Regions from separate parts of the Pseudomonas sp. BGA-UO-ETr-WB11 genome, predicted to be linked through region 2. Evidence: predicted binding sites of a transcription regulator. Region 2 holds the regulator's gene; each other region holds the start of a gene.
What was found. The regulator sigma-54, encoded in region 2, starts transcription at its own class of promoters, with help from an activator protein. The targets are predictions, from matches to a motif close to ANTGGCATNNANNTTGCTNT.
Positions count from the first base shown of each region.

Region 1: AC56DI_RS01285 (flagellar basal body rod protein FlgF) is a predicted target of sigma-54. The motif match lies at 4,199-4,218, and genes of this name have one in related genera.
Region 3: AC56DI_RS10540 (TorF family putative porin) is a predicted target of sigma-54. The motif match lies at 5,139-5,158, and genes of this name have one in related genera.
Region 4: AC56DI_RS03420 (CmpA/NrtA family ABC transporter substrate-binding protein) is a predicted target of sigma-54. The motif match lies at 4,660-4,679, and genes of this name have one in related genera.

Region 1 is NZ_JCAQOS010000002.1:179,274-186,722, reverse strand. Features, by position in the region: gene AC56DI_RS01315 (chemotaxis protein CheV) at 1-15, shown strand, start outside; gene cheR (protein-glutamate O-methyltransferase CheR) at 60-887, shown strand; gene flgB (flagellar basal body rod protein FlgB) at 1,121-1,528, shown strand; gene flgC (flagellar basal body rod protein FlgC) at 1,542-1,985, shown strand; gene flgD (flagellar hook assembly protein FlgD) at 2,007-2,684, shown strand; gene flgE (flagellar hook protein FlgE) at 2,729-4,051, shown strand; gene AC56DI_RS01285 (flagellar basal body rod protein FlgF) at 4,286-5,026, shown strand; gene flgG (flagellar basal-body rod protein FlgG) at 5,073-5,858, shown strand; gene flgH (flagellar basal body L-ring protein FlgH) at 5,921-6,634, shown strand; gene AC56DI_RS01270 (flagellar basal body P-ring protein FlgI) at 6,645-7,449, shown strand, end outside.
Region 2 is NZ_JCAQOS010000008.1:1,028,664-1,036,112, forward strand. Features, by position in the region: gene AC56DI_RS18305 (HPr family phosphocarrier protein) at 1-261, opposite strand, end outside; gene rapZ (RNase adapter RapZ) at 278-1,135, opposite strand; gene ptsN (PTS IIA-like nitrogen regulatory protein PtsN) at 1,138-1,602, opposite strand; gene hpf (ribosome hibernation-promoting factor, HPF/YfiA family) at 1,618-1,926, opposite strand; gene AC56DI_RS18325 (RNA polymerase factor sigma-54) at 2,009-3,508, opposite strand; gene lptB (LPS export ABC transporter ATP-binding protein) at 3,652-4,377, opposite strand; gene lptA (lipopolysaccharide transport periplasmic protein LptA) at 4,377-4,919, opposite strand; gene lptC (LPS export ABC transporter periplasmic protein LptC) at 4,906-5,475, opposite strand; gene AC56DI_RS18345 (KdsC family phosphatase) at 5,484-6,008, opposite strand; gene AC56DI_RS18350 (KpsF/GutQ family sugar-phosphate isomerase) at 6,008-6,982, opposite strand; gene AC56DI_RS18355 (ATP-binding cassette domain-containing protein) at 7,221-7,449, shown strand, end outside.
Region 3 is NZ_JCAQOS010000006.1:347,843-355,291, reverse strand. Features, by position in the region: gene AC56DI_RS10565 (acyl-CoA dehydrogenase family protein) at 1-798, opposite strand, end outside; gene AC56DI_RS10560 (CopD family copper resistance protein) at 970-1,413, opposite strand; gene hemN (oxygen-independent coproporphyrinogen III oxidase) at 1,424-2,812, opposite strand; gene AC56DI_RS10550 (GNAT family N-acetyltransferase) at 2,871-3,317, opposite strand; gene AC56DI_RS10545 (GNAT family N-acetyltransferase) at 3,465-3,962, opposite strand; gene AC56DI_RS10540 (TorF family putative porin) at 4,314-5,051, opposite strand; gene AC56DI_RS10535 (collagen-like triple helix repeat-containing protein) at 5,337-6,149, shown strand; gene AC56DI_RS10530 (peptidylprolyl isomerase) at 6,234-6,515, shown strand; gene AC56DI_RS10525 (HPF/RaiA family ribosome-associated protein) at 6,632-7,048, opposite strand; gene AC56DI_RS10520 (putative periplasmic lipoprotein) at 7,383-7,449, shown strand, end outside.
Region 4 is NZ_JCAQOS010000004.1:64,646-72,094, reverse strand. Features, by position in the region: gene AC56DI_RS03440 (universal stress protein) at 1-653, shown strand, start outside; gene AC56DI_RS03435 (DUF1289 domain-containing protein) at 714-1,190, opposite strand; gene acnB (bifunctional aconitate hydratase 2/2-methylisocitrate dehydratase) at 1,644-4,253, shown strand; gene AC56DI_RS03425 (YgdI/YgdR family lipoprotein) at 4,384-4,593, shown strand; gene AC56DI_RS03420 (CmpA/NrtA family ABC transporter substrate-binding protein) at 4,801-6,024, shown strand; gene AC56DI_RS03415 (ANTAR domain-containing response regulator) at 6,055-6,633, shown strand; gene alaC (alanine transaminase) at 6,742-7,449, shown strand, end outside.

The DNA.
Region 1 (7,449 bases), on a different contig from region 2:
GTAGACGGGAGCTGAGGGCCTGGCCTTCGGCAACGCACATGAACGGTGAGGCGGCTTTAGTGTCTTCAGGTAACTTGGATTTCGAGCAGTTCCGTGTCTTTCTAGAAAAGGCCTGTGGAATTTTGCTGGGCAGCAACAAGCAATACTTGGTGTCCAGTCGCCTTAATAAGTTGATGGAGCAGCAAGGAATCAAAACCCTGGGTGAGTTGGTGCAGCGCATGCAAGGCCAGCCGCGCAGTGGCTTGCGCGAGCAGGTAGTCGATGCAATGACGACCAATGAAACCCTCTGGTTCCGTGATACTTATCCGTTCGAGGTGCTGAAGAACCGGGTTTTCCCTGAGATGCTCAAGGCTAATGGTGGGCAGCGTTTGCGCATCTGGTCGGCGGCCTGTTCCTCCGGTCAAGAGCCCTATACCCTGTCGATGACCACTGACGAGTTCGAGCGCAGCAATCTCGGCCAGCTCAAGGCGGGCGTGCAGATTGTTGCGACCGATCTTTCCGGCTCCATGTTGGCGACCTGCAAGTCGGGTGAATACGACAGTCTGGCGATGGGGCGTGGCTTATCCCAGGAGCGGCTGCAGAAGTTTTTTGACCCTAAAGGCGCTGGGCGTTGGGCGATCAAGCCCGCGATCAAGAGCCGGGTTGAGTTTAGGGCGCTCAATTTGCTGGACAGTTACGCCAGCCTGGGCAAGTTTGACATCGTGTTCTGTCGCAATGTGTTGATTTACTTCTCGGCAGAGGTGAAGAAGGACATTTTGTTGCGCATCCATGGGACCCTCAAGCCTGGTGGATATCTGTTTCTCGGTGCCTCCGAGGCGCTTAATGGTCTGCCTGATCACTACCAGATGGTGCAGTGCAGTCCGGGGATCATTTACAAGGCTAAATAGCTGCGCCGGCCGTGGAGTCAAAAAACGGGAGACCTTAGGGTCTCCCGTTTTTTTGTGCGGCAAAAATACTGAGTGGATTGCCGCCTGCAGGGGATTAGGCGGAAAGGTATTGCCGCTTGAGTGCTTTTTCTACCTTGTTTATATAGTAAGGCATTGAAAAATAAGGATAAATTGTTTTGGCATAAGCTTTGCTTTGTCTTCGTCAAGCAAACTCTTGCGCAGGTTTACCGATCATGAGCATCAGCTTCGAAAGCGCCCTCAACGGTCATGACAAGGCACTCGGTTTTCGTGCCCAGCGCGCCGAAGTGTTGGCCAACAACATGGCCAATGCCGATACGCCTAACTTCAAAGCCCGTGACCTTGATTTTGCCTCGGTACTGGCGGAGCAAAATGCCAAGGCCAAGGGCGGCGAGTTTCAGCTCAATCGCAGCAACAGCAAACATATTGATGCTCAGGGTGTCGCCTCGGCTGATCCGGCCCTGCGTTATCGCATGCCGTCCGAGCCGTCCCTAGACCAAAACACCGTCGATTTGCAGGTCGAGCAATCTAAGTACGCCGAAAACTCGGTGCAATTTCAGGCCAGCTTTACCCTGCTTAACAGCAAGTTTAAAGGTCTGATCAGCGCCCTGCGCGGCGAATAACGGAGAAGCAGTCATGTCATTAGCCAGTGTATTCAATATCGCCGGAACCGGCATGAGTGCCCAAAGTACTCGGCTGAATACCATCTCCAGCAACATCGCCAACGCAGAGACCGTGTCATCAAGCATTGATCAGACTTACAGGGCCCGGCATCCGGTGTTCGCAACCGTATTTCAAGGCGCGCAACAGGGCGCTGGTGACTCGCTGTTTGCCGAGCAGGATCAATCCGGTGCGGGTGTGCAGGTGCTGGGTATTGTTGAGGAGCAAGGTAGCCTGACGCCGCGCTACGAGCCCAATCATCCCGCCGCAGACGCGGATGGTTATGTCTATTACCCGAACGTCAATGTGGTTGAGGAGATGGCCGACATGATATCCGCCAGTCGAGCCTTTCAGACCAACGTTGAAATGATGAATACCGCCAAGCAGATGATGCAGCGCGTACTGACCCTGGGCCAGTAAGCCGCGAGTGAGGAAAACAACATGAGCATCAGTAGCGTCAATGCGGCAAGCACGGTTCTGGATCAGTATCAGCTCAAAGATTCGGCGCCCAAGAGCAATGAGCTGGGCAAGAATGAGTTTCTCAACCTGCTGGTGGCGCAGTTGAATAACCAAGACCCGCTATCGCCCCAGGACAATGGTGAATTTATCGCTCAGCTGGCGCAGTTCAGTACGGTGGAAGGGGTCGATAAGCTTAATACCAGCATGGAATCGATGCTCTCTGGTTATCAGTCATCTCAAGCGTTGCAGGCATCGTCACTGGTTGGTCGCAAGGTCATTATTCCCACCGATAAAGCTGTGGTGGATACCAGTGAGACCTTCAAGGCCAGCTTGGTGGTGCCTGCAACCAGCAGCAATGTCTATGTGAATGTGTATGACAGTGCCGGTTCTGTGGTCAATCGCATCAACATGGGTCAGCAGGCTGCCGGTAATGTCAGTTTTATGTGGGACGGCAAAGATTCCAGCGGCAAGGTCTTGCCGCCAGGTACATACAAGTTCCAGGCCCAAGCCAGCTACGGTGCCGACACCAAAGCGTTGACCACTATGCTGCCGGCCAACGTCGATAGCGTCACTCTGGGTCAAAATGGCGGCGAGTTGATGCTCAACTTGGCCGGGCTCGGCAGTATCGGGCTCTCCAAAGTTCAGGTAATCGGTCAATAATTTAGCGGCTGTAAGCGCCGGTTCTACCGGCAAAGGAGTACTTCATGGCGTTTAATATCGGTCTCAGCGGTCTGCGGGCAGCCACCAGCGACCTTAACGTCACCGGCAACAATATTGCCAACGCTGGCACTGCCGGCTTTAAACAGTCGCGAGCTGAATTTGCTGATGTATATGCCGCTTCTGTGCTCGGTGGCGGTGCCAATCCGCAGGGGAGCGGCGTACTGCTGTCGGATGTTTCGCAGTTGTTCAATCAGGGTAATATCAACTACACGCAAAATGGCCTGGATCTGGCAGTTAACGGTAACGGGTTTTTTATCACCAGCAACAACGGTGATGTCAGCTACACCCGCGCCGGCTACTTTGGTACCGATAAAGAAGGCTTTGTGGTGAATAACTTCGGTTACAAGCTGCAGGGTTATGCCGTGGATGCCAACGGCAATTTGCAAAATGGCGTGGTCAGCGATGTGCAGATTCAAACTTCTAGCCAGGCGCCCAAGGCGACCACTGAGGTCAATCAGACCTTCAATCTCAACTCGACAAATAAGATACCAGCCAACGCTACTTTCGATCCGACAGATCCCACCAGTTATAACTCGGCGACCTCGACCAATATCTATGACTCGCAGGGTAACTCCCATGTGATGACGCAGTATTTTCTCAAGACCGGGCCGAATAATTGGCAGATGAATGTGCTGATTGATGGTCGAAATCCGGATAACCCTGGATTGGAGCCGCCGACACCGTCGACCATTCCGTTGCAATTCACGACATCGGGTCAGTTGGATGTAGCTGCGTTGGTGGCGTCCACACCTACGGGCTTTACTGTCGGTGCGGATGGCACCATTGATCTGACTACCTGGGTGCCTGCGGCGCCTGATACCGCAATACCACCGGTTTGGAGCAGTAATGGCGCGACCGCCAGCGCCACGGGGATCAATATCGATTTACGTCCATCGACACAGTTTTCCAGTGTGTTTGCCGTCAGTAGCGTCAGTCAGGATGGTTACACCACGGGTCAGCTCTCAGGGCTTGAGGTGGATGATACTGGTGTGATTTTTGCCCGCTACACCAATGGGCAATCCAAGGTGCAGGGGCAGGTGGTGTTGGCCAACTTTGCCAACCAGCAGGGGCTCACGCCTGCGGGCAAAACGGCCTGGACGCAATCGTTCGAGTCCGGTGAGCCGGTGGTTGGGACGCCGCGTAGTGGCACCATGGGAGCCCTGCAGTCTGGTGCGCTGGAGGACTCTAACGTCGAGTTGTCCGACCAGTTGGTGAACCTGATTGTGGCTCAACGTAATTATCAGGCCAACGCGAAAACCATCGAAACCGAGAGCGCGATTACCCAGACCATCATCAATCTGCGGTAACGCCTTGCGGTAGGTCTCGCAGTTCGCGGCAAGTCATCTGTCGCGGGCGGCAGATAGTCGCCGTCATGCTCATCCTAAAGCCCCTGTATGGGGCTTTTTTAATTTTAAAAAATATTGATTATCAAGTGGTTATGTTCATTTTTTGGGCGTGGCACGCCGTTTGCTGTGCAGTAGGTAATTGAGGGTTTTGCGTCAAGCATCTGGCCCTCTCAGCCCATACTGCGGAGCAATGCCATGGACAAGATGTTGTATGTCGCCATGACCGGCGCCAGCCAGAACACCCTGGCCCAGCGCGCCCATGCCAACAATCTGGCCAACGTCTCGACCAATGGCTTTCAGCGTGATCTGGAGCAGGCGCGTTCCATGCCGTTGTTCGGTGAGGTTCATCCGTCTCGGGTCTACGCGATGAGCGAGCGTCCGGGTACCGACTTTACTCCTGGCTCGCTTCAAGAAACCGGCAATGAACTGGACGTCGCCGTCGAGGGTGATGGTTGGCTGGCGGTGCAGTCGCCTGATGGCGGGGAGGCCTACGTGCGCAGCGCCAGCCTCAAGGTCGATGCGTTGGGTATGTTGCGTACCGGCAGTGGCTTGCCGGTGATCGGCAATGGTGGGCCGATTTCCGTGCCACCGGAGCAGAAGATCGAAATCGGCAAGGACGGCACCATCAGTATTCGCGCCTTGGGTGAGGGGCCGAGCGTGATCGCCGAGGTCGATCGTCTCAAGCTGGTTCGGCCGGATCCGGCGCAGCTGGAGAAGCAAACGGACGGCATGATCCACTTCAAAGGCACGGGCCAGGTGCAGGCGGACGCCAATGTGCAGGTCAGTTCGGGGTTCTTGCAGGCCAGCAACGTCAATGCGGTGGAGGAAATGACGGCGATTCTGTCCCTGTCCCGCCAGTTTGAGTTGCACGTGAAGATGATGCGCACCGCCGAAGACAACGACACGGCGATGGCGCGCGTTTTGCAATTCACCTAATTACCAAGGCGTAGCGCCATGATTCCGGCGCTCGAGGAGAATCATCATGCTTCCGGCTCTGTGGGTCAGTAAAACCGGGTTGTCCGCACAGGACATGAACCTGACGACCATTTCCAACAACCTGGCCAACGTTTCGACCACCGGCTTCAAACGCGATCGGGCTGAGTTCCAAGACCTGCTTTATCAGATTCGCCGCCAGCCTGGCGCGCAGTCCAGTCAGGACAGTCAGTTGCCCACCGGCTTGCAGCTGGGTACCGGTGTGCGCATTGTCGGTACCTCGAAGATGTTCACCGAGGGCAGCCTGCAGACCACCGAGCAGCCGTTGGATATGGCCGTGAATGGCCGCGGTTTTTTCCAGATTTTGCAGCCCGACGGTACGGTCTCTTACACCCGTGACGGCAGTTTTCACCTGGATTCCAATGGCCAGTTGGTGACTTCCCAGGGCTATTCCCTGGAGCCAGCCATCGTCCTGCCCGCTGAAGTGCAGACCTTCACCGTCGGCGAAGACGGTACCGTGTCAGTGACCGTCAGCGGTGATCCTGCTCCGCAGGTGATCGGCAACATCCAGACCGCCGACTTCGTCAACCCCGCGGGTTTGCAGGCGATCGGCAATAACCTGTTTCTCGAAACCGGTTCCAGCGGCGCGCCGCAGGTGGGTACGCCAGGTTTGACCGGCTTGGGCACGGTGCTGCAGAACACCCTGGAGAACTCCAACGTCAGCGTGGTGGAGGAGTTGGTCAACATGATCACCACCCAGCGCGCCTACGAGATGAACTCCAAGGTCATCTCGACGGCCGACCAGATGCTCTCCTTTATTACCCAGAATCTTTAATTCGCGGGTGGTGGTCGCTGTTTGACCCCACTCCAGTTGCAGCGCGCCGTGAGGTAGTAGGTATGAACCGGCTAATGATTGTTTGCTCGCTGTTTAGCGCTCTGGCGCTGAATGGTTGCGTGGCGCCAGCGGCCAAGCCGAATGACCCGTACTTCTCGCCCGTGCTACCGCGCACGCCCTTGCCGGCGGCGCAGAACAATGGCGCGATCTATCAGCCAGGGTTCGGCAACAACCTCTACGACGACCGTAAGGCGTATCGGGTGGGGGACATCATCACCATCACCCTGAATGAAAGAACCCAGGCGAGCAAAAAAGCCAACTCGCAAATTGCCAAGGACAGCACCGCGAAGATGGGTTTGACCTCGCTGTTTGGCTCGGCGGTATCAGTGGATAACCCCGATTCCGGTCTTAACCCACTGACGGGCGCCAACCTGAACCTGGATGTTGGCTACTCCGGCTCCCGTGACACCAAGGGCGACAGCCAGGCGGGGCAAAGCAACAGCTTGACCGGCTCGATCACCGTGACGGTGGCCGAAGTCTTGCCCAACGGCATTTTGTCGGTGCGCGGCGAGAAGTGGCTGACCCTCAATACCGGTGACGAGCTGGTGCGCATTGCCGGCCTGATCCGTCCCGACGACGTGGCCACCGACAACACAGTAGCGTCGACGCGAGTTGCGGATGCGCGCATTACCTATTCCGGTACCGGCACCTTTGCCGATGCCAGCCAGCCGGGTTGGTTTGATCGTTTCTTTATCAGCCCGCTGTGGCCGTTTTAAGGTGCCGCACATGAACCGATTGATCGCCTGCTTTTGCCTGCTGCTGGCCGCCAGTGCCGTGCAGGCCGAGCGCTTGAAAGACCTCGCCAGCATCCAGGGCGTGCGGGCCAACCAGTTGATTGGCTACGGCCTGGTGGTGGGCTTGAATGGTTCTGGTGACCAGACCACCCAAACGCCGTTCACCCTGCAGACCTTCAACAACATGCTCGCCCAGTTCGGCATCAAGGTGCCGGCCGGGGGGGGCAACGTGCAGCTGAAAAACGTTGCGGCGGTGGCCTTGTATGCCGACCTGCCGGCGTTTGCCAAGCCGGGGCAGAGTATCGATGTGACCGTGAACTCCATCGGTAACGCCAAGAGTCTGCGCGGTGGCAGCCTGTTGATGGCTCCGCTGAAAGGTATCGATGGCAACGTCTACGCCATCGCCCAAGGTAGCTTGGTGGTCGGTGGGTTTGACGCCGAGGGTGGCGACGGCTCGAAAATCACCGTCAATGTGCCATCCTCCGGACGCATTCCCGGTGGCGCCACCGTTGAGCGGCCGGTGCCGAGTGGTTTCGATCAGGGCAATACCCTGACCCTGAACCTCAATCGTGCCGACTTCACCACAGCCAAGCGAATTGTCGACAAAATCAACGAACTGCTCGGTCCAGGCGTGGCACAGGCTCTGGATGCGGGCTCGGTGCGGGTCAGTGCGCCGCTGGATCCGGGTCAGCGGGTCGACTACCTGTCGATCCTGGAAAACCTTGAAGTGGAAGCCGGGCAAGCTGTGGCCAAGGTCATCATCAATGCCCGCACCGGCACCATCGTTATCGGTCAGA
Region 2 (7,449 bases):
GTCGAAGTAGTTGTTGATCAGTTCGATCACGGCGGTGAGGGCTTCATCTTCCTGTTCACCGCTGGTGGACAGGTGAATGCTCGTGCCTTTACCGGCAGCCAGCATCATCACGGCCATGATGCTTTTACCGTCCACCAGGCTTTCTGGCGTGCGGCCCAGGCGTACCTGGCAGGGGAAGCGCCCGGCGACGCCAACGAACTTTGCTGCAGCGCGGGCGTGCAGGCCAAGTTTGTTGATGATAGTGATTTCGCAGGCGGGCATGACGCGTTGCTTCCTTTTAGCTGAGGTCGCGGTGGCGAACCTGAAGGTTTTTCAGTTGCGGCTTTAGGGTCTTCCCCAGGCGCTCCGCCAGGTAGACCGAGCGGTGATGGCCGCCGGTACAGCCGATGGCGATGGTCACATAGGCTCGGTTGCTGGCGGCAAAGCGCGGTAGCCACTTGTACAGGTATGCGTGGATATCGGTGTACATCTCATCCACGTCAGCCTGGGCCGCCAGGTAGTCGATTACCGGCTGATCCAGCCCGGAATGGGCGCGCAGCTCGGGCTTCCAATAGGGGTTGGGCAGGCAGCGCACATCGAACACCAAGTCGGCGTCCACAGGCATGCCGCGCTTGAAGCCGAAGGATTCGATCAGAAAGGCAGTACCCGGCTCTGGCTTGTTCAACAGGCGTAGCTTGAGGCTGTCGCGCAGTTGATAAAGGTTGAGGTGGGTGGTGTCGATCTTCAGGTCGGCCAGGTCGCTGATGGGCTCCAATAACAGGGACTCATCGCGGATGGCTTCGGCCAGCGAGCGGCTTTCGTCGGTCAGTGGGTGGCGCCGACGCGTCTCGGAGAAGCGCTTGAGCAGGGTCTCTTCGTCGGCATCCAGGTAGAGCACGTCGCACTGGATATGCCGGGCCCGGACTTCGGCCAGCAGTTCAGGAAAACGCTGCAAGTGTGTCGGCAGGTTGCGCGCGTCGATAGACACAGCCACCTGCGGTTGCAGCACTTCGGTGTGCAGCAAGGCGCGCTCAGCCAGCTCGGGAAGCAGGCCAGCCGGCAGGTTGTCGATGCAGTAAAAGCCGTTGTCCTCGAGAACATCAAGGGCGGTGCTCTTGCCCGAGCCGGAACGTCCGCTGACGATGATCAGGCGCATGTTCAGTGACCGTTCTGCGCGTCCACTACGACCTGGTACAGAGCCTCACTGCTCTGGGCCTGGCGTAGGCGCTCACGAACCTCACTACGGTCGAGCATGCTGGCGATCTGGCGCAGCAGCTCCAGGTGTTCATCAGTTGCTGCCTCTGGAACCAGCAAGACAAACAGCAGGTCCACCGGCGCACCGTCAATGGCGTCAAAATCGACAGCACTGTCCAGATGCAACACGGCACTCAGTGGTGCATGACAGCCAGGCAGGCGGCAGTGCGGAATGGCAATACCATTGCCAAAACCGGTCGAGCCGAGCTTTTCCCGGGCTATCAGGCTTTCGAAGATGTCCTGTTCATCCAGTTCGGGCAGCTCGGTGGCTACCAGGCTGGCAATCTGTTCAAGGACGCGTTTTTTGCTGCCGCCCGGCACGCTCACCAAGGAGCGGCCGGGGGTCAGGATATTTTCAAGTCGGATCATAGGAAGGGGGGAGTGTCAGCGGACAGTAGCGCCCTGCAGACGTTCTAGCTGTTTTTCCTTGTGCTTGATCAGTTGACGGTCGAGTTTGTCAGCGAGCAGGTCGATCGCTGCATACATGTCTTCGTGCTCGGCGTTGGCGACGACTTCGGCGCCAGCGACGTGCAGGGTGGCTTCAATTTTCTGCTTGAGTTTTTCGACCGCCATGGTCACCTGAACATTGGTGATTCGGTCGAAGTGACGTGACAATCGGGCGAACTTTTCGTCGATGTAGTCACGCAGGGCGTCGGTCACATCCAGTTGGTGTCCACTGATGTTGACTTGCATACCGCATTCTCCTTGTTGCCGTGTGTAAGTAACAGGCTAGCAGGCCTGTCACCGGAAACACTGTGGCGTTGCTCAAGTCGTCTCAGATAAGTCGTTTACGTTCGCTGGAAGGCGCTATCCCGAGGGATTCACGGTACTTGGCTACGGTTCGACGGGCGACTTGAATGCCTTGTGCTTCCAGTAAACCAGCGATCTTGCTGTCACTCAACGGCTTTTTCTGATTTTCCGCGGCCACCAGTTTTTTGATGATGGCGCGGATCGCGGTGGACGAGCATTCGCCGCCTTCCGAGGTGCTGACGTGGCTGGAAAAGAAGTATTTCAGCTCGTAAATACCGCGTGGGGTGTGCATGAATTTCTGCGTGGTCACCCGCGAAATAGTCGACTCGTGCATACCCACGGCTTCAGCAATGTCGTGCAGAACCAGAGGTTTCATGGCCTCGTCGCCATACTCGAGAAAGCCGCGCTGGTGCTCGACGATCTGGGTCGCAACCTTCATCAGGGTTTCGTTGCGGCTTTGCAGGCTCTTGATGAACCAGCGCGCTTCCTGCAATTGGTTGCGCATAAAGGTGTTGTCGGTACTGGAGTCCGCGCGACGGACGAAGCCTGCGTATTGCGGGTTGACCCGCAGGCGCGGCACGGCCTCCTGGTTGAGTTCTACCAGCCAGCGCTCGTTGTGCTTGCGCACGAGCACGTCGGGGACCACATATTCCGGTTCGTTCGCCGAGATCTGCGAGCATGGACGCGGGTTGAGGCTCTGGATCAGTTCGATGACCTGGCGCAGGTCGTCTTCCTTGAGCTTCAAACGGCGCATCAACTGGCTGTAGTCGCGACTGCCGAGCAGGTCGAGGTAGTCGCCGGTGAGGCGCTTGGCTTCGGTAAGCCAGGGCGTATCGGCATCCAGTTGGCGCAGTTGCAGGAGCAGGCATTCGCGCAGGTCGCGGGCACCGACGCCGGCGGGTTCGAATTGCTGGATGCGATGCAGCACCGCCTCGACTTCGTCCAGTTCGATATCCAGTTCGGGGTCGAAGGCTTCGAGCACTTCTTCGAGGCTTTCTTCGAGGTAGCCCTGGTTGTTGATGCAGTCGATCAGGGTGACCGCAATCAGGCGATCGGTATCGGACATCGGCGCCAGATTCAGCTGCCAGAGCAGGTGTGCCTGCAGGCTCTCACCGGCGGAGGTGCGGGTGGTGAAGTCCCACTCATCATCGTCGCTGTTGCTTGGCAAGCTGCTGGCGCTGGTTTGGTAGATGTCTTCCCAGGATGTGTCGACGGGCAGTTCGTTGGGAATGCGCTCGCCCCAGTCGCCTTCATCGAGGCTGTCGACTGTCGGTGCGGTTTCCTGGTGGTCGGGCTGCTCGGGTGCGCTGGCGGCTTGTACATGCTCGACGTTATCGGCCATGGGGTCGGCGTTGTCGAAATCTTCACCTTCTTCCTGGCGTTCGAGCATCGGATTGGACTCCAGGGCCTCCTGGATCTCTTGCTGCAGATCCAGGGTAGACAGTTGGAGCAAGCGGATGGCCTGTTGCAGCTGCGGTGTCATCGTCAGCTGCTGGCCCATCTTGAGGACTAGCGATGGTTTCATGGCAGGCTAAGAACCTTATTCGCCGGCGCAAAGGCGCATTGACTACGAGGGCGCATCAGGCGCCCGCAATAAGCAAATTATATGCCTGACCTTGAAGGATTTCCCTGTCTAGCGCAACCGATCCATGGCTGAAGGTCGGGTCGTTACAGGCGGAACTCATGGCCCAGGTAGACGTCTTTCACCAGTTGGTTGGCCAGGATGGTTTCGGCATCGCCTTCGGCAATCAGCTGACCGTCGTTAACGATGTAAGCGGTTTCGCAGATGTCCAGGGTTTCACGCACGTTGTGATCGGTGATCAAAACACCGATGCCTTTGGCCTTTAGCTGGTGAATGATCTGCTTGATATCGCCGACGGAAATCGGGTCGACACCGGCAAAGGGTTCATCCAGCAAAATAAACTTGGGATCGCTGGCCAGGGCGCGCGCGATCTCAACCCGGCGTCGCTCGCCACCGGACAGGCTCATGCCCAGGTTGTCGCGGATATGGGTGATGTGGAATTCCTGCAGGAGGCTTTCCAGGCTCTGGCGTCGGCCGCTGCGATCAAGGTCTTTGCGCGTTTCGAGGATGGCCATGATGTTGTCGGCCACCGTCAGCTTGCGAAAGATCGAGGCTTCCTGGGGCAGATAGCCGATGCCAGCTAGGGCGCGGCCATGCATGGGCAGGAAGGTCACATCTTGCTGGTCGATCAGCACGCGGCCCTGATCGGCGGCGACGAGGCCGACAATCATATAGAAACAGGTGGTTTTGCCGGCGCCATTGGGGCCCAGTAGGCCGACGATCTGCCCGCTCTCGATGGACAGGCTGACGTCGCGCACGACTTGGCGGCCTTTATAGCTTTTGGCCAGGTGTTGGGCTTTAAGAGTGGCCATTACTGCGCCTGCTGTTCGGCGGGTTTGCTCTTCGGCTGGATCACCATGTCGATGCGTGGGCGCGGCGAGGTGATGGCACTGCCGTTGGCGCGCCCGGCGTTGACGATCTGGCGTTTGGTGTCATAGACGATTTTCTCGCCTTCGAAGGTGTTGCCTTCCTGAATCACCTTGGCCTGGTCGATCAGTACGATACGCTCATTGCTGGCGTAGTACTGGATGGTCAGGCCATAGGCTTGCACCAACTGCTTGTCGACGGCAGGTTTTTGTTCGTAATAGGCGGGCTTGCCGACGGCGGTGAACACGTCGATATCGCCTTGCGGGGTTTGGGTGATGGTCACGGTGTCGCCGGTGATCTTCAGGCTGCCTTGAGTAATCACTACGCCGCCGCGATAGACGGCCACGCCTTGTTTATCGTCGAGTTCGGCACTGTCGGCCTGCACGCGAATCGGTTGCTCGCGATCAGTGGGCAAGGCCCAGGTGCCGGCGCTGGTGAAGGCGGCGCTCAGGCTGAGCAGCAGGGAGAAGGTTTTAACGAACCTCATGTTGGCCTCTTACGTTGGACAGCAGGAGCATCCTGCCGTCATTCAAGTACGCTTTCATTCCTTGTGCCGTGGTCACTCCATTGGCGGCCTCGATTCTAACGGCTTGCTGGGTCTGCGCATATTCTTTGTCCGGGAATACGGTCAGACGGCTGCTGGTCAGGATCGTCGGTCGGCCTTTGGCGTCGGTGCGTGCCACGCGCACGTTATCAATCAGTTCAACTTCTTTGCCGCCGGGGGCAACTTCGCCGCGACTGCTTTGCACGTGCCAGGGTTGTACGTTGCCGCGGTAAAGCAATAAGTCGGGATTAGTCAGCAGGGTGAGATCGCTGGCTTTGATGTGCTCCAGTTTGTCGCTGGTCATCACATGGTCGAGCGAGCCGTCGGCCTGAAACTGGGTGCTTTTGGCGTTGATGACGTAGAAGTCGATCGCGTTAGCGTCGCTGGCGCTCGGCGGGTTGCGGTTGAAGCTTTCCGGGCGAATGTTCCAGTAGCCCACCGCCGCCAACAGGGCGGCAATGAGGGTAAAGATCAGCGGGCGGCGCAGTTTGCTCAGCATGGTCAGCTCTACAGGTAGGCGTCGAGGGCAGCGTCGAGGCTACCTTGGGCGCGCATGATCAGTTCGCAGAATTCGCGTGCGGCGCCTTCACCACCTCGGGCTTCGGTCACACCATGGGCATGCTGGCGGACAAAGCCGGCGGCATTGGCCACGGCCATGCCCAGGCCGACGCGGCGGATGACGGGCAGGTCAGGCAAGTCGTCGCCCAGATAAGCCACTTGAGCGTAGTTCAGGCCGAGTTCGCCGAGCAGTTCGTCCAGCACCACCAATTTATCTTCGCGGCCCTGATACAGATGCTGGATACCCAGGTTGTTGGCGCGCTTTTCCACTACGGGTGTGCTGCGGCCGCTGATGATGGCGGTGCGCACCCCGGAGTTGATCAGCATCTTTATGCCTTGGCCGTCGAGGGTGTTGAAGGTTTTGAACTCACTGCCGTCGGTCAGAAAATACAGGCGGCCGTCGGTGAGGACGCCGTCGACGTCAAAGATCGCTAGTTTGATTGCCTTGGCACGTTGCTGCAGGTCTTGGTTCATTACATCACTCCGGCGCGTAGCAGGTCGTGCATGTTCAGGGCGCCTACCGGGCGGTCCTGGTCGTCGACCACTACCAGCGAGTTGATCTTGTGATCTTCCATGATTTTCAGGGCTTCAGCGGCGAGCATGTCTGGTCGGGCGGTTTTGCCGTGGACGGTCATGACATCATCAATGCTGGCCTTGAGCACGTCGACGCCGCGATCCAGGGTGCGCCGCAGATCGCCGTCGGTAAACACACCGGCCAGGTTGCCGTCGGCCTGCAGGACCACGGTCATGCCCAGGCCTTTCTGGGTCATTTCCAGCAGTGCATCGCGCAGTGAGGTACCGCGAAGCACACGTGGCAGACTGTCGCCGCTGTGCATCACGTGCTCGACTTTCAGCAGCAGGCGACGGCCCAGGGCGCCACCCGGATGGGAAAACGCGAAGTCTTCGGCGGTAAAGCCGCGGGCTTCCAGTAGGGCGATGGCCAGGGCGTCGCCCAGTACCAGCGAGGCGGTGGTCGAGGAGGTGGGTGCCAGGTTCAGGGGGCAGGCTTCCTGGCTGATGCGTGCATCCAAGTTGACTTCGGCCGCTTTGGCCAAAGGTGATTCAGGGTTGCCGGTCATGCTGATCAGGGTAATGCCGAGGCGCTTGATCAGTGGCAGCAGGGTGACGATCTCGGCCGTGGAACCTGAGTTGGACAGGGCCAGGACCACGTCGTCGCGGGTGATCATGCCCATGTCGCCGTGGCTGGCTTCGGCCGGGTGCACAAAGAATGCAGTGGTGCCGGTGCTGGCCAGGGTGGCGGCGATCTTGTTGCCGATATGCCCGGATTTGCCCATGCCGACCACCACGACCCGGCCTTTGCTCGCCAGGATCAGCTCGCAGGCGCGGACAAAATTCGCGTCAATGCGCGCAAGCAAACCCTCCACCGCTTCGATTTCGAGGCGAATGGTGCGTTGGGCGGACTGGATCAAGTCGCTGGACTGGCTCATGGGGTCGGAGTACCGGGCGATTAAAAGCCGGCGATTATAGCGGCAAAGGCGCTTGGGCTCACCCTTGTTTGTCGTAGGGGGTAAATGCCGGCTTGGGCAGCGGTTTGTGCCTTGGGTGGTCTGTGGGTCGATGGTATAGTGCGCGGCTTGTTTATGGAGGCAGGCTGGCCCCGACGATGGGCGAGTGTCCTGCAAGGCGGGCACGACGTCAGTAATGACGGCAGCATAAGGAGTCCAGATGAGTGCCGAGAATGCCAATGCGGTCGAACTGAAGGGTGTGACCTTTCAGCGTGGCGCACGCAAGATTTTCAATAACGTCGATATCTTTATCCCGCGCGGCAAGGTCACCGGCATCATGGGGCCTTCCGGTTGCGGCAAGACGACCCTGCTGCGCCTGATTGCCGCCCAACTCAAACCGTCCCAAGGCGAAGTATGGGTCGACGGCAAGAACCTGCCGACCCTGTCGC
Region 3 (7,449 bases), on a different contig from region 2:
CGAGCGCATGCAGTGGTGAATCCGCCCAGGTCCAAGGCGCGCCTGCGCCATCATAAAGCCCTCGCCCTCGGCGCCGAGCAAGTTGGCCACCGGCACCCGCACATTGCGCAGCAGCAACTCGCTGTGGCCCTCGGGTGCCAGGTGGTTGAGCACCGGGATGTTGCGCAGCAGCTCCACCCCCGGCGTGTCGAACGGCACCAGGATCATGCTCTGTTGCCGGTGAGCCTCGGCGTCCGGGTCGGTCTTGCCCATCACGATCAGCAGCTTGCAATCAGGGTGCGAGGCGTTGGTGATAAACCACTTGCGGCCGTTGATCACATACTCGTCGCCGTCACGGCGGATCAGGGTCTGGATATTGCTGGCATCCGAGGACGGCACGTCCGGTTCGGTCATGGCAAAGGCCGAACGTATCGCACCATCCAGCAGCGGCAACAACCAGCGCTGGCGTTGCTCGGGCGTGGCGAACAGGTGCAGCAACTCCATGTTGCCGGTGTCTGGCGCATTGCAGTTGAACACCTCGGAGGCCCAAGACACGCGGCCCATAATCTCGGCCAGGGGCGCGTACTCCAGATTGCTCAGGGCGGTGCCCGGCTCGTCCGCCTGCAGCGCCGGCAAGAACAGATTCCACAGCCCTTCCGCGCGGGCCAGAGCCTTCAAATCGGCCATAAAGGACACCGGAAATTGCCCGGCCGCCACCTCCGCATGCCAGGCGCCAATGCGCTGCACGATATGGCTATCGAGGAAGTTGCGTACCTGCTGACGCAGTGCTTCGGTGCGGGGGCTGTAGGCAAAGTGCATGGCGAACCTCGGGGCGGTCTGGGCGATGGCTGAAGCCTCACCATAACCAAGCGCACAGCGCAAACCGAGGATATTCGAGGGCCTGAATCAGCGCCTATCACGGCGCCGGCAAACACGCTAAAACTTGACCGAAGTCATCGTCAAAGCCGCCAAAGCTGTCAACGACAACGGCTACCAGTACAGGTAGAACATCGCCTTGGCCAACAACACGATGAGCAGCATCTGCGCCAGCACCGCCCAGTGCAGCTGGCGATACAGCGACGGCGTCATGCGCCCGCTGCGCAGCAGCATGGCCACCGCGCCGAAGCTGACAAACACGCCGACGGCCAGGGCGATCTTCAGGGTCAGCAAGGTGGCAAAACTGCTGGCAAAGGGCGCACTCAAGGCCTGCCGATGCTGCCAGGCCAGGCCCAGGCCCGCGCCATACACCAGCACCACGACACCATGCAGCACCGTGCGCGTGCGGGCACCGAGGGCGCGCTCCAAAGTGCCCAGCTGCTCAGGATCGAGCTGCGGTTTGACCCTGGCAAGAATCGCCACCTCGTAGAACAGCGTGCCGATAAAACCGATGGCGCCAAGCAAATGCAGCACGTGCAACAAGCCGTAACTGCTCACCCCGGCCTCCTCACACCGTGCGCGAGAAGCTGCCCTTCTGCGCGCCTCCGATATAGGCATCGAAGGCCATGGCCACGCTGCGCATCATCAAATGCCCCTGGGGCAACAGCACCAAGGCGTCGTCGCGAATCTCCAACAAGCGATCGGCGACGTGCTCGTCGAGCTTGCCCAGGGCCTCGGCAAAGTACTCTTTGAAACGGATGTTGTGGCGCGCTTCAATGCTGGCGAAGTCGATGCGGCCGTGGCACATCAGGTCGCTGATCACGTCGCGACGCAGCTGGTCGTCGGCATTCAGGCGATAACCGCGGTGCACCGGCAGCAGGCCCTGATCAAGCCGTGCGTAGTACTGGGACAGCTCTTTGACGCTCTGGCTGTAGGTGTCACCGACCTTGCCGATGGCCGATACGCCGAGACCGATCAGGTCGCACTCGGCGAAGGTCGAGTAGCCCTGGAAGTTGCGCTGCAGGGTGCCATCGGCGCGGGCCAGGGCCAGCTCGTCATCCGGCAAGGCGAAGTGATCCATACCGATATACACGTAGCCGGCGGCGGTCAGGCGGCTGATGGTCAGCTCCAGCAACTCCATCTTGCGCTCGGGCGGCGGCATATCTTCGCGACGAATCAGGCGCTGAGCCCGCACCAATTCCGGTAGGTGCGCATAGCTGTAGGCGGCGATACGATCCGGGCGCAGGGCAATGATCTTGCTCAGGGTCACGTCGAAACTGGCCACGGTTTGCAGCGGCAAGCCGTAGATCAGGTCGACACTCACCGACTTGAATTTGGCCTCACGGGCGGCGGCGACCAGGGCGTAGATCTGCTCTTCACTCTGCTGACGATTGACCGCTGCCTGCACATCCGGATCGAAGTCCTGCACGCCGAAACTCAGGCGATTGAAACCGAGCTGGCGCAGGTGTTCGATCTGTTCGGTGCTGATGGTGCGCGGATCGACCTCGATGGAGAACTCGTGCTCGTCGCTGTCATCCAGGTTGAACGCCTGGTGCAGGCAGTCCATCAACTCGGCCAGCTGCTCGCGGGTCAGGTAGGTCGGTGTGCCGCCACCGAGGTGCAACTGGCGGAGTGTGCGCGTGCGGTCGAACAGCGCCGCCTGCATGGCAATCTCGCGCTTGAGGTAGTTGAGGTACTCGACCGCGCGATGGGTCTTCTGGGTGATGATCTTGTTGCAGGCGCAGTAGTAACAAAGGCTCTTGCAGAACGGGATATGGATATACAGCGACAGCGCCTTGGGCACGGCAGCTTGATTACTGGCTTGGGCGGCCGCGTGATAGTCATCCATGGCAAACGCCTGATGGAACTGCGGCGCCGTGGGATAGGAGGTGTAGCGTGGTCCCGGACGGTCATATTTCTCGACCAGCGCGCGATTGAAACTCAGCGATTGATCCACTTCGATCACCTCAAGGCTTGAAAATAACAGCGGCCATAACCGCCGGTGAATGGCGGGCTTAGCCTGGCTGTGCGCCTTGCGCTTGCAGTGATTTTTTCAGGTAGTGGCGCTGGTAGCCGGGCGGGCAATCCTCCAGCACGCCCATCAGCTGATAGCCCTGCTTGTGGTAGAAGCCGGGCGCCTGAAAGCTGTAGGTGTAGAGAAACACGCCATGACAGCCGCGCCGCCGCGCCTCATCCTCGGCCGCCTGCAACAACTGTGCGCCCAGGCCATGGCCGCGCTGGCCGTCGTCCAGCCACAGGTAGTCAACATACAGCCAGCCCATGCCGGAGTGGCCGAACATGCCGCCCACCACCTGGTCGGCACCATCGCGGGCGTACAGCTGAAAATCCTCGTAGCCATACTCGCCCACCTGCTCGACGTTGAAGCGCTCCAGCCCTGTGCGCACAACGGCCATGGCCTCGGCGTCTGCGCCTAGCCGAAAACGATACGGGGAATTTGTCATGGGCGTTCCTGTGCGGCTGTAACGAGCCGAATCAATCTCTGCCGTTACCGGTGTTGAGCGTGCGTCCGTACGGGCTAACAGCCTCGCAGGTACGCCGCGATGGCCGCCATGCTAAACGGGGCGAGCAATGGCGCATAGTGACACGCCTCAGTGTGGGCGCTGATTAAGCAGATAGGTGAGCAACTCCGGCTCATCGGCATCGGCCAACTGCCGCACCGAGCGGAACGGCAACTCACGCAACAGGGCCTGCCAGAACGGCACGGCCAGCGGGTCCTGCGGATAAAAGCTGACCACCCACGGCTGCTGACTGGCGAGGATCACCTGCTCCACCAGTGCCCGACCAATGCCTTGACGACGGTACTTCTTGAGCAGGAACAAATCGGCAAATTCCAGCGCCTCCACCCCGGCGATTTCACTGCGCTCGATCAACAGAAAGCCGGCGATAAAGCCGTCCAGCAGGATCAGCTGGGCGCTCCAGTCCGGGCGCTGCCAGTACAGGGCCAGATAGGGATCGTGCACATAGAAGCGGCCGTCGACCTCGACGTCCTCCTGCTCCCAGTCCGACGACTCGTAGGCGTAGAACTGATAGAGGTTGCGGATCAGCGGCAACTGCTCGGCAGTGGTGGCAATCAACTGGAGGGACATCGGCAGGCTCGGCAAGCAAAAGAAATCAGCGCGCCAGTATAACCAGCCCAGCGCCCTGCCAACCAAGCCAACGGCGGACGAAAAAGCTATGTAGCAAAAGCGTGTGGCACGGGATGCGAGCTTGGATAGCCCGGTATTTCGCGGCGTGCATGAGGTGGGTAGGTTGGCGTTGAGCGCAGCGAAGCCCAACAACTGGGGCAGAGTCGTTGGGCTTCGTCGCGCAGCTCCTCAACCCAACCTACGATTCATCGCCTTTGCAACACACGCTTGGGGCATAGCAAAAAAACCGCCTTGCGGCGGCCTAAGACCAAAGGTTCAGGAGTGGGCGGGCATCAGGTGCCCGCCGCAGGATCAGAACGACTTCGACACTGCCAGGGTAACGTTGGTATCGCAGTAGTCACCCTTGCCGTACCACGCTTCACAGGTCTCGGTCTCGATATCGGTGTCGGTGTAGGTGAGGGAGAAGTCCAGGCCCACCAGGGTCTTGCTCAGGCCCACGCTCCAGTCGTCATATTTGGTGTTGCTGCCGGTGGCGTCGATCGGGTCCTTGTAATCGCTCTGGCCGTAGCCCAGCGACAGGCCCACTTCCATCGGCAACTCATAGTCGTAAGCGATGTAGGTATAGAGCTTGCTCTCGGCTTCATAGGCGTATTTGGCGCCCACAGTGAAGCCGTAGGCGCTGATGCTGGTCAGCACTTCATCGGAGTTCCAGACACTGGCTTCCGGGTAGGTGTAGGTAGCCCACGACAGGTCATAGGTGATGTCGTCGGTGATGCTGCCGCCGTAGCCGAAGTAGTAGTCCACTTCCATGTTGGCGCCGCCGTTGTTGCCAGGGAAGGCAAAATCGTCGACGTTGGAAGCCCAAACACCGGCATACAGACCGGTTTCGTGGGCCACATCCAGACTGCCTTGCACCGCACCGTTACCCGCGGTTTGCGACTGGCCACGCCAGATGTAATCGCTGGCCAGGGTGGCGGTCATGCTGACGTCAAACTCGCCAGCCGGGCCATTGAAGGTTTCGGATGCGGCGATGCCGCTGAACGCGAAGGCGGATGCAGCGGAAATAGCCAGGGTCAATTTCTTCAGCATGGTGGTGCTCCATAGAGTGGGATATTTCACGAGGGTGGACCCTCTGTTTTAAGTGCGAATCGCTGTAGTGGTTAAGCTGACGGGTTATAAGCACATCCCTTGCCAACCCTGAATAACCCTTTAAAAACATATAGTTATAATCACTTTCCGAAATTTAAGCCCAGCAGTAGCGTAACGCCATGGTGCACCACGCCCTTGGCTGTGCACGCTCAATGCGCACGCCGATGGCCTGGCCTGTGACTTGCTTGGGTGTGGCAGGTCTTTCTGCTTATTAAGGTGTCTTTCATGCGCAATTTGTTGTTATCCCTGCTGTGTATCGCGGCGCTCCCGGTGGGGGCTGAAGAGTGGATCGTGGAAGCTGGCGAGGAACGCCTGCTGAGCCAGCCCAGCGTGCACCTGCAACGTCTGGTGCTCAAAGATGGAGCAGTACTGCGCGTGGCTGCCGGTTTAACGCGCGTCGAGTTGCACGCCGAACAGGCCTGGATTGGTCGCGGCGTGCAATTGCTCGGCGCCGGTCAGGACGGTCACGCGGGCGCCAACGGCCAGCCGGGCTTGGATGGCCAGGGCTGCCTGCCCGGTGCCGATGGCCAGGCCGGTGGCAGCGGCGTAGCCGGCCAGGCAGGTGTCAACCTCGACCTGCGCTTGGGCCTGCAAAGCTTCGACTCCCTATTGATTGATGTACGCGGCGGCCAGGGTGGCGCGGGCGGTAATGGCGGCATCGGGGGTGCCGGCGGCGCCTCGCAAACCTGTGCGGGGGGCCTCGGCGGTACAGGCGGGGCTGCCGGTGCTGGCGGGGCCGGCGGGCGTGGCGGTGATGTACACGTGCGCTACTGGCGCGCGGGCAAGGATGGGCTGCTGGCCGTAAGCAATTACGGCCCAGGCCTGCAGGTGCTGACCAGTGGTGGCCACAGCGCCCAGGCTGGCATGCCGGGCGCGGGTGGCGCCGGCGGCTTGGGCCAACTGGTCAAGCGACCGACCGGCATCAAGATTTTCCGCAACCCGGGTAGCGCAGGGACAACCGGCCACTTCGCCACTCCTGCGCCCCATGGCGAAGCCGGACGCTTCCTGATCGAGGCACACGCTGAACCCCGCGACTGACGGCACAGGCAGCGGGCCGCTCGGCGTTTGAATAGGCGGGCAATTCCGGTAGGCTTTGCAGCCTCATTCAAAGGAGTAACTCCCATGGCCCGCGCCACTGCCCGTCACATCCTGGTTGCCAGCGAAGCTAAGTGCAACGAACTGAAAGCCGCTATCGAAGGCGGTGCCGACTTTGCCCAGGTCGCCAAAGACAACTCCACCTGCCCGTCCAGCCGCAGCGGCGGCGACCTAGGCTCGTTCGGCCCCGGCCAGATGGTTAAAGAATTCGACAACGTAGTGTTCAGCGCACCCATCAACGTGGTGCAAGGCCCGGTGAAAACCCAGTTCGGTTATCACCTGCTGGAAGTGACCAGCCGCCAGGACTGATTGGCCACGACCCACGTCAGCCGTGGGCCCGCCAATCTGCAGGCATCTGGCACAAATGCCAGGCACAAAAAAGCCGCAGCCGGGTCACCCCGCCTGCGGCTTTTTTCGCTCCTGATTTAAGCGCTGCGCACTTGTTGCTCAGCAAGGAAGTCTTCTTCCAACAGGGTGTCCTGATCTTCGATGGCGTCTACCTCGCCTTCCAGCAGCGGCGCTTGTGCGCGCTTGTTGCGCAACTTGCCAAACTGGTGACTGAGGGCGTGATTGAGTTTTTCGATTGCGCCATCCACGGCGAAATCCAGAGATTCGGCTTTATGGGTCACGGACACAGGCTGCTGGCCTTTTGGCCGTGCTTCGATCTGGCAGCGCTTGTCATCGGCGCCGGCTTTGCCGCCATTGTCGTCGTGCAGGTGAACAATCACCCGAGTCAGTTCTTCGTCAAAACGATCCAGCTTGCTGCTGACGCTGGCACTCACCCATTCAACCAGGCGGGCGCTACCTTCGATATGGTTATCGCTGTGAACTTGGATTTGCATACGCTTTCCTTCTTCAACTGTTCGCCAATAGCGTCGCGTGTACTGCGACAATTTCAGCCTACGCCATCCGCTGAGCCGCTGGGAAATGAATTTGGCCTTTTGTTGCAATCGGCAACACTCTTCACTGACCTGAGTCAGCCGAGGCCCATGCGCCGGGCTTTGCGCGTTCACAGCCGCAACACTGCGCTACGCTGGTTTGATCCATCAGCCGTGATGGCGAGCACACACCCAGGCACGGCAAACCTTCGATGGCCTGGCAAAAACGGGTAGACTCGCCGGCCCCGCGCGGCGCTCCAGGCGTGCGGACAGGATGTCGTCACTCAGGAGTTTCGCCTTGCACCAGTTCATCACCCTCGTTGCCTGCCTGCTGCTCGCCGCCTGCGCCAGCAATCAACAGGCGT
Region 4 (7,449 bases), on a different contig from region 2:
TGGACAGCGTCCACCAGACCATCATCGCCGCCCAGCAAGCAGAAGGTTGCAACCTGATCGTCAAGCGCCACAAGCCCGAGAACCCGCTGAAAAAAGCCTTGCTGACCCCAGACGACTGGAAACTGCTGCGCTACAGCCCAGTCCCGGTACTGATAGTGAAAACCGATACGCCGTGGGCCAATGGCAAAGTTCTCGCTGCTGTCGACGCCGGCAATGCCGACGGTCCGCACCGCGCCCTGCACACCAGCATCATCAGTCACGGTTATGAAATCGCCCAACTGGCGCAGTGCGAACTGCATGTCATCGGCGCTTACCCGTCGCCCATGCTCTCTGCCGCCGACCCGACCTTTCAACTGAAAGAAAGCATCGAAGCGCGCTACCGGGCCAACTGCAAAATCTTCCAAAACGAGTTCGCCATCGCCGACGAATGCCTGCACATCGAGGAAGGCCCGGCTGACGTACTGATCCCCTACACCGCCAAGCGTCTCAACGCAGCCTTGACCATCCTCGGCACCGTGGCGCGCACCGGCCTGTCTGGCGTGCTGATCGGCAATACTGCGGAAGTGGTGCTGGATGCCCTGGAAAGCGATGTTCTGGTGCTCAAGCCAGACGACATCATTGACCGCCTGGAAGACCTGGTCGCTCAGCGCTAAGTCTGCCGAGCAACAAAAAAGCCGCCTGCACAGGCGGCTTTTTTATGCCTGACAACGGCCTCAGTCAGAGCCCTCCAGCCCATCACGCAAAAAACTCGGCGCGATATACCGCTGGTAGTGAGCCTCGGAAAGCAAAAAGAACTCGCGATCAATTGCGTCACGCAAGGCCGGCAGCGTCCAGTCGCGAAACTCCGGCAGCAACACCATGCCATAAGCGTCCAGCTGGTTAATCACTCGCGCACCACGGGCAATCAATTGATACGCCCAGCAATAGGGTGACTGCTCGGGCGCGAAGCGAATGCTGCGTTGCTCCAGTTGCTGCCGCAGCCGTGCAGGGTCAAACACCTCCAGTTTGGCGGCCATCACCTGCACCAGCAAAATCTCCAGGCGCCGCCAGACGGCGTACTTTTGCTCGTCGCCATACAGGTTCCAGTTCACCACTTCGTGATGAAAACGCTTACAGCCACGACAGACCAGATCCCCATAAACCGTTGAGCAGAGGCCGACGCAAGGCGTCTTGATACATTGAGAAGACATGGCGAACAGCTACACAGGCGGCAAAACAGGCGGGCATCTTAGACCTTTGTCCATACGCGGTCACCACGCCCGCATGGGCTTTGCGGCTTAACTTTAACGTCTTGTTGCAGTAGAATCGGCCGGCCTTTAAGGCGCCAATGTCCGTTGGAAGCTGTTTTCAAAGCGTCACGAGCACAGTTGGGAAGGCGTTGAGCAACCCGTACAGGGCAGCTCCGAGCGAACCGCACTTCCCTTGACCCGGCAGGAAATCGTTGCGACAGACACGCTGACCCGTTCAGCAGCCCGCCGCCGCCCTCATCAGGCCTCCTGCCGGCGTAAAACTTTGAAAACAGCTTCTGTTCGAAGACACTGAAACCCTGGTCCAACGGCTCAAAAAGCCGCGCGACGCTTGTGTTCAGTGATTTATGGATGCGCGTTCCGGACCCACCGGGACCACTGATGAGGGTAAAAACTGTGCTTGTAGCCTATCGCAAACATGTTGAAGAGCGTGCCGCTCAGGGCATCGTGCCCCAGCCGCTGAACGCCGAACAAACCGCAGGCCTGATCGAGCTGCTGAAAAACCCACCTGCTGGCGAAGAAGCCTTCCTGGTTGACCTGATCACCAACCGCGTTCCTGCGGGCGTGGATGAGGCTGCTTACGTCAAGGCCGGTTTCCTCTCTGCCATCGCCAAGGGCGAAGCCACCTCCCCGCTGATCAGCAAGACGCGCGCCGTCGAACTGCTGGGCACCATGCAGGGCGGCTACAACATCACCACCATGGTTGAACTGCTGGACAACGCCGAACTGTCGGCCGTTGCCGCTGAGCAGCTGAAGCACACCCTGCTGATGTTTGACGCCTTCCACGACGTTGCCGAAAAAGCCAAAGCTGGCAATGCCAACGCCAAAGCTGTGCTGGCTTCCTGGGCCGAAGGCGAGTGGTTCAAGAACCGCGCTGCCGTTCCAGAAAAAGTCACCCTGACCGTGTTCAAGGTCACTGGCGAAACCAACACCGACGACCTGTCGCCAGCACCTGATGCCTGGTCCCGCCCAGACATCCCGCTGCACGCCCTGGCCATGCTGAAAATGGCCCGCGACGGCATCAACCCAGACGCGCCTGGCAGCGTTGGCCCGATCAAGCAGATGGAAGCCCTGAAAGCCAAAGGCTTCCCGGTTGCCTACGTCGGCGACGTAGTGGGTACTGGTTCTTCGCGTAAATCCGCCACCAACTCGGTGCTGTGGTTCTTCGGCGACGACATCCCGAACGTGCCTAACAAGCGCGCTGGTGGTTTCTGCTTCGGCAGCAAAATCGCCCCGATCTTCTACAACACCATGGAAGACGCCGGCGCCCTGCCGATCGAATTCGATTGCAGCAACCTGGCCATGGGCGACGTCATTGACGTGTACCCGATCAAAGGCGAAGTGCGCCGTCATGGCAGCGACGAACTGGTTACCAGCTTCCAGCTGAAAACCGACGTACTGCTCGACGAAGTTCGCGCTGGCGGCCGTATTCCGCTGATCGTCGGCCGTGGCCTGACCGAAAAAGCCCGTGCTGAACTGGGTCTGGCACCGTCCGACCTGTTCAAGAAGCCGGAAGCGCCGGTCGACAGCGGCAAGGGCTTCACCCTGGCCCAGAAAATGGTTGGCCGCGCTTGCGGTCTGGCAGAAGGCCAAGGCGTACGTCCAGGCACCTACTGCGAACCGAAGATGACCACCGTGGGTTCGCAAGACACCACCGGCCCCATGACCCGTGACGAGCTGAAAGACCTGGCTTGCCTGGGCTTCTCTGCTGACCTGGTGATGCAGTCCTTCTGTCACACCGCGGCCTATCCAAAGCCGATCGACGTCACCACTCACCACACCCTGCCAGACTTCATCATGACCCGTGGCGGCGTGTCCCTGCGTCCGGGCGACGGCATCATCCACAGCTGGCTGAACCGTATGCTGCTGCCGGATACCGTCGGCACCGGTGGTGACTCGCACACCCGCTTCCCGATGGGCATCTCCTTCCCGGCCGGTTCCGGCCTGGTCGCCTTCGCCGCAGCCACCGGCGTTATGCCGCTGGACATGCCGGAGTCGGTACTGGTGCGCTTCAAAGGCAAGCTGCAGCCAGGCATCACCCTGCGCGACCTGGTCCACGCGATCCCTTACTACGCCATCAAGGCTGGCCTGCTGACCGTTGAGAAGAAGGGCAAGATCAACGCCTTCTCCGGCCGCATCCTCGAGATCGAAGGTCTGGACGAGCTGACCGTTGAACAGGCTTTCGAGCTGTCCGACGCCTCCGCAGAGCGCTCCGCTGCCGGTTGCACCATCAAGCTGCCGGAAAAAGCCATTGGCGAATACCTGCAGTCCAACATCACCCTGCTGCGCTGGATGATCGGCGAAGGCTACGGCGATGCTCGCACCCTGGAGCGTCGTGCTCAGGCCATGGAAGCTTGGCTGGCCAACCCGCAACTGCTGTCGGCTGACAGCGATGCGGAATACGCCGAAGTCATCGAAATCGACCTGGCTGACATCAAAGAGCCAGTCCTCTGCGCCCCGAACGACCCGGACGATGCCCGTCTGCTGTCGAGCGTACAAGGCCAGAAGATCGACGAAGTGTTCATCGGTTCGTGCATGACCAACATTGGTCACTTCCGTGCCGCCGGCAAACTCCTGGAGAAAAATCCAGGCAACCTGCCGACTCGTCTGTGGCTGGCTCCGCCAACCAAGATGGACGCACACCAGCTGACCGAAGAAGGCTACTACGGCATCTACGGCAAAGCTGGCGCGCGCATGGAAATGCCAGGCTGCTCGCTGTGCATGGGTAACCAGGCACGGGTAGAAACCGGTTCGACCGTGGTTTCCACGTCGACCCGTAACTTCCCGAACCGCCTGGGCGACGCGACCAACGTGTACCTGGCGTCTGCCGAACTGGCAGCCGTTGCGGCAATCACCGGCAAACTGCCGACCGTTGAAGAGTACATGGTCTACGCGGCCGACATCGACAGCATGGCTGCCGACGTTTACCGCTACCTGAGCTTCGACCAGATTGCCGAGTTCCGTGAAGTTGCTGCGAACGCCAAGATCCCGGTCGTTCAAGCCTAACGAGCACAGCGTCAATAAAAACCCCGCCTAGTGCGGGGTTTTTATTGCCTGAGCACTAGGCAAATCGCAGCCAAATGGTTAGCGTAACTTCAGCTATTGAAGAAACATCGTGATCATTAGGGGGAACACCATGAAGCAACTGATTCTTGCCGCCTGCTGCGTACTGAGCCTGGCCGGCTGCTCCAGCGAATACATTATCGCCACCACCGACGGCCAGCTGATCAGCACCGACGGCAAGCCAAAACTCGACACCGACACCGACATGTACCGCTTCGAAGACAGCGAAGGCCGCGATCAACAGATCCAGAAATCGTCGGTCAAGCAAATCCTCGAGCGCTAACAGTCGCTTGATAGTGAACAGACCCCGCCGTGTGCGGGGTTTTGTTTATCCGCCGCACAACGCCACTCTGGCATATCGCTTGCTAAGGGTTATGTACAGCTAACGACCTGCCAACGGCGGCAGGCATAAATCAGACAACGGCGTCGCTCTCTGGCAGTGCACAAGCACGGCTGGACAGTGATTTTTTGTGCTTGGACGGAAAAAATAATGACCGACTCTCACCCGCAAAATCACCTTGACCCGCTCGCCTGGGTGGCGGGTTCCGACGCCCCGGAAAAAAGCGCCATCAACCTTGGCTTTATGGCCCTGACCGACTCAGCCTCACTGATCGTGGCGGCCACCCAGGGCTTTGCCCAGCCTTACGGACTGACGCTGAACCTGCAGCGCCAGGCGTCCTGGGCCACCCTGCGGGACAAACTGCTGAGCGGCGAACTGGATGCGGCCCAAGGCCTGTATGGTCTGCTGTATGCCGTACACCTGGGCATCGGCGGCACCCCGCCGGTGGACATGGCCGTGCTCATGGGCCTGTCCCAGAATGGCCAAAGCATCAACCTCTCACGTCCGCTGCAGACCGCCGGCGTGACCAGCGCTGAAGCACTGCGCGAACATGTGCGCCAAAGCAGTGCAAAACTGACCTTCGCCCAGACCTTCCCCACCGGCACTCATGCCATGTGGCTCAATTACTGGCTGGCCAGCCAAGGCATCCACCCACTGGAAGACGTCAACAGCGTGGTCGTGCCGCCATCGCAGATGGTCGCTCACCTCAAGGCCGGGCGTATCGACGGCTTCTGCGCCGGCGAGCCCTGGGGCGCCCACGCCATTGATGAACAGATGGGCTTTACCCTGACCACCAGCCAGGCGATCTGGCCCGATCATCCGGAGAAAGTTCTGGGCTGCACCCGCGCCTTTGTCGAGGAATACCCCAACACCGCGCGTGCCCTGGTCATGGCGGTACTGGAAGCCAGCCGTTTTATCGATGCCAGCGAAGAGAACAAACGCAGCACCGCCCAACTGCTCAGCGGCAGTGAGTATCTGGATACGCCGCTGAACGCCATCCAGCCGCGCTTCCTCGGCCAGTATGAGGACGGCATGGGCTACGCCTGGCAGGATCAGCACCCGCTGCGCTTCTTTGCCAACGGCGAGGTGAACATGCCCTACCTGTCCGACGGCTTGTGGTTTATGAGCCAGTTCCGCCGCTGGGGCCTGTTGCGCAATGATCCGGACTATCAGGCCATTGCCGGTCAGGTCCAGCAGCTCAACCTTTACCGTGAAGCCGCCAGCCAGTTGGGCATCGCCCTGCCGCCATCGGCCATGCGCAGCTCCACCTTGATAGACGGCAAAGTCTGGGACGGCAACGATCCCGCCGGCTACGCCCGCAGCTTTGCCTTGCACGCCTTGAGCGACAGCACTCAAGCCTCGGTCTCTGCCTAAGAGACGTACGTAATGGATATCACCGCCAAGATGTTACGAATCCTCCTGATCAATGACACCCCGAAGAAGGTTGGCCGGCTGCGCGCCGCACTGATTGAAGCCGGCTTCGACGTCATCGACGAGTCTGGCCTGATCATCGACCTGCCGGCCCGCGTAGAAGCCGTGCGCCCGGATGTAATCCTGATCGACAGCGACTCCCCCGGCCGCGACGTGATGGAGCAGGTCTGCCTGGTCACGCGTGACCAGCCACGGCCGATCGTCATGTTCACTGACGAGCAAAACCCCGACGTAATGCGTCAGGCCATTCAGTCGGGGGTCAGCGCCTACATCGTCGAGGGCATCCAGGCGCAGCGGCTCAAACCCATCCTCGATGTCGCCATGGTGCGCTTCGAGAGTGATCAGGCCCTGCGCGCCCAGTTGCATGCCCGTGACCAGCAGATGGCCGAGCGCAAGCGCGTGGAGCTGGCCAAGGGCATGCTGATGAAGATGAAAAACTGCAACGAAGAAGAGGCCTACACCCTTATGCGCCGCCAGGCCATGAGCCGCCAGCAGAAGCTGATCCAGGTCGCCGAACAGATTATCGCCATGAGCGATCTGCTCGGCAGCTGAGCCAACAGGCTTGCCGCCTCACGCCGAGAGGCGTATTTTCCTCGACTGGCCAGCGCACTGGCCAACGTCGCTCGGACGGTTCCGGGCGCTTACGTTATCGAGGTTTACATGGCCGAACACCGTTCGCCGCGCCGCTTTGCGCGCATTGATCGTCTCCCCCCCTACGTTTTCAACATCACCGCCGAGCTGAAAATGGCGGCACGCCGCCGTGGTGAAGACATTATCGACTTCAGCATGGGCAACCCCGACGGCGCCACGCCGCCCCATATCGTCGAGAAGTTGGTACAGGTCGCCCAGCGCGATGACACCCACGGCTACTCCACCTCGCGCGGCATCCCGCGCCTGCGCCGCGCCATCTCGCACTGGTACAAAGACCGCTACGCCGTCGATATCGACCCGGACAGCGAAGCCATTGTCACCATCGGCTCCAAAGAAGGCCTGGCGCACTTGATGTTGGCCACACTCGACCACGGCGACACCGTGCTGGTGCCCAACCCCAGCTATCCGATTCATATCTACGGCGCCGTGATTGCTGGCGCCCAGGTGCGCTCGGTACCGCTGATTCCCGGCGTGGATTTTTTCGTCGAACTGGAAAAGGCCATCCGCGAAAGCATCCCCAAGCCGAAGATGATGATTCTCGGCTTCCCGTCCAACCCCACCGCCCAGTGCGTGGAGCTGGAGTTCTTCGAGCGCGTGGTGGCCCTGGCCAAGCAGTACGACATTCTGGTGGTCCACGACCTGGCCTACGCCGACATCGTCTTCGATGGCTGGAAGGCGCCGTCGATCATGCAAGTGCCCGGCGCCAAGGATATCGCG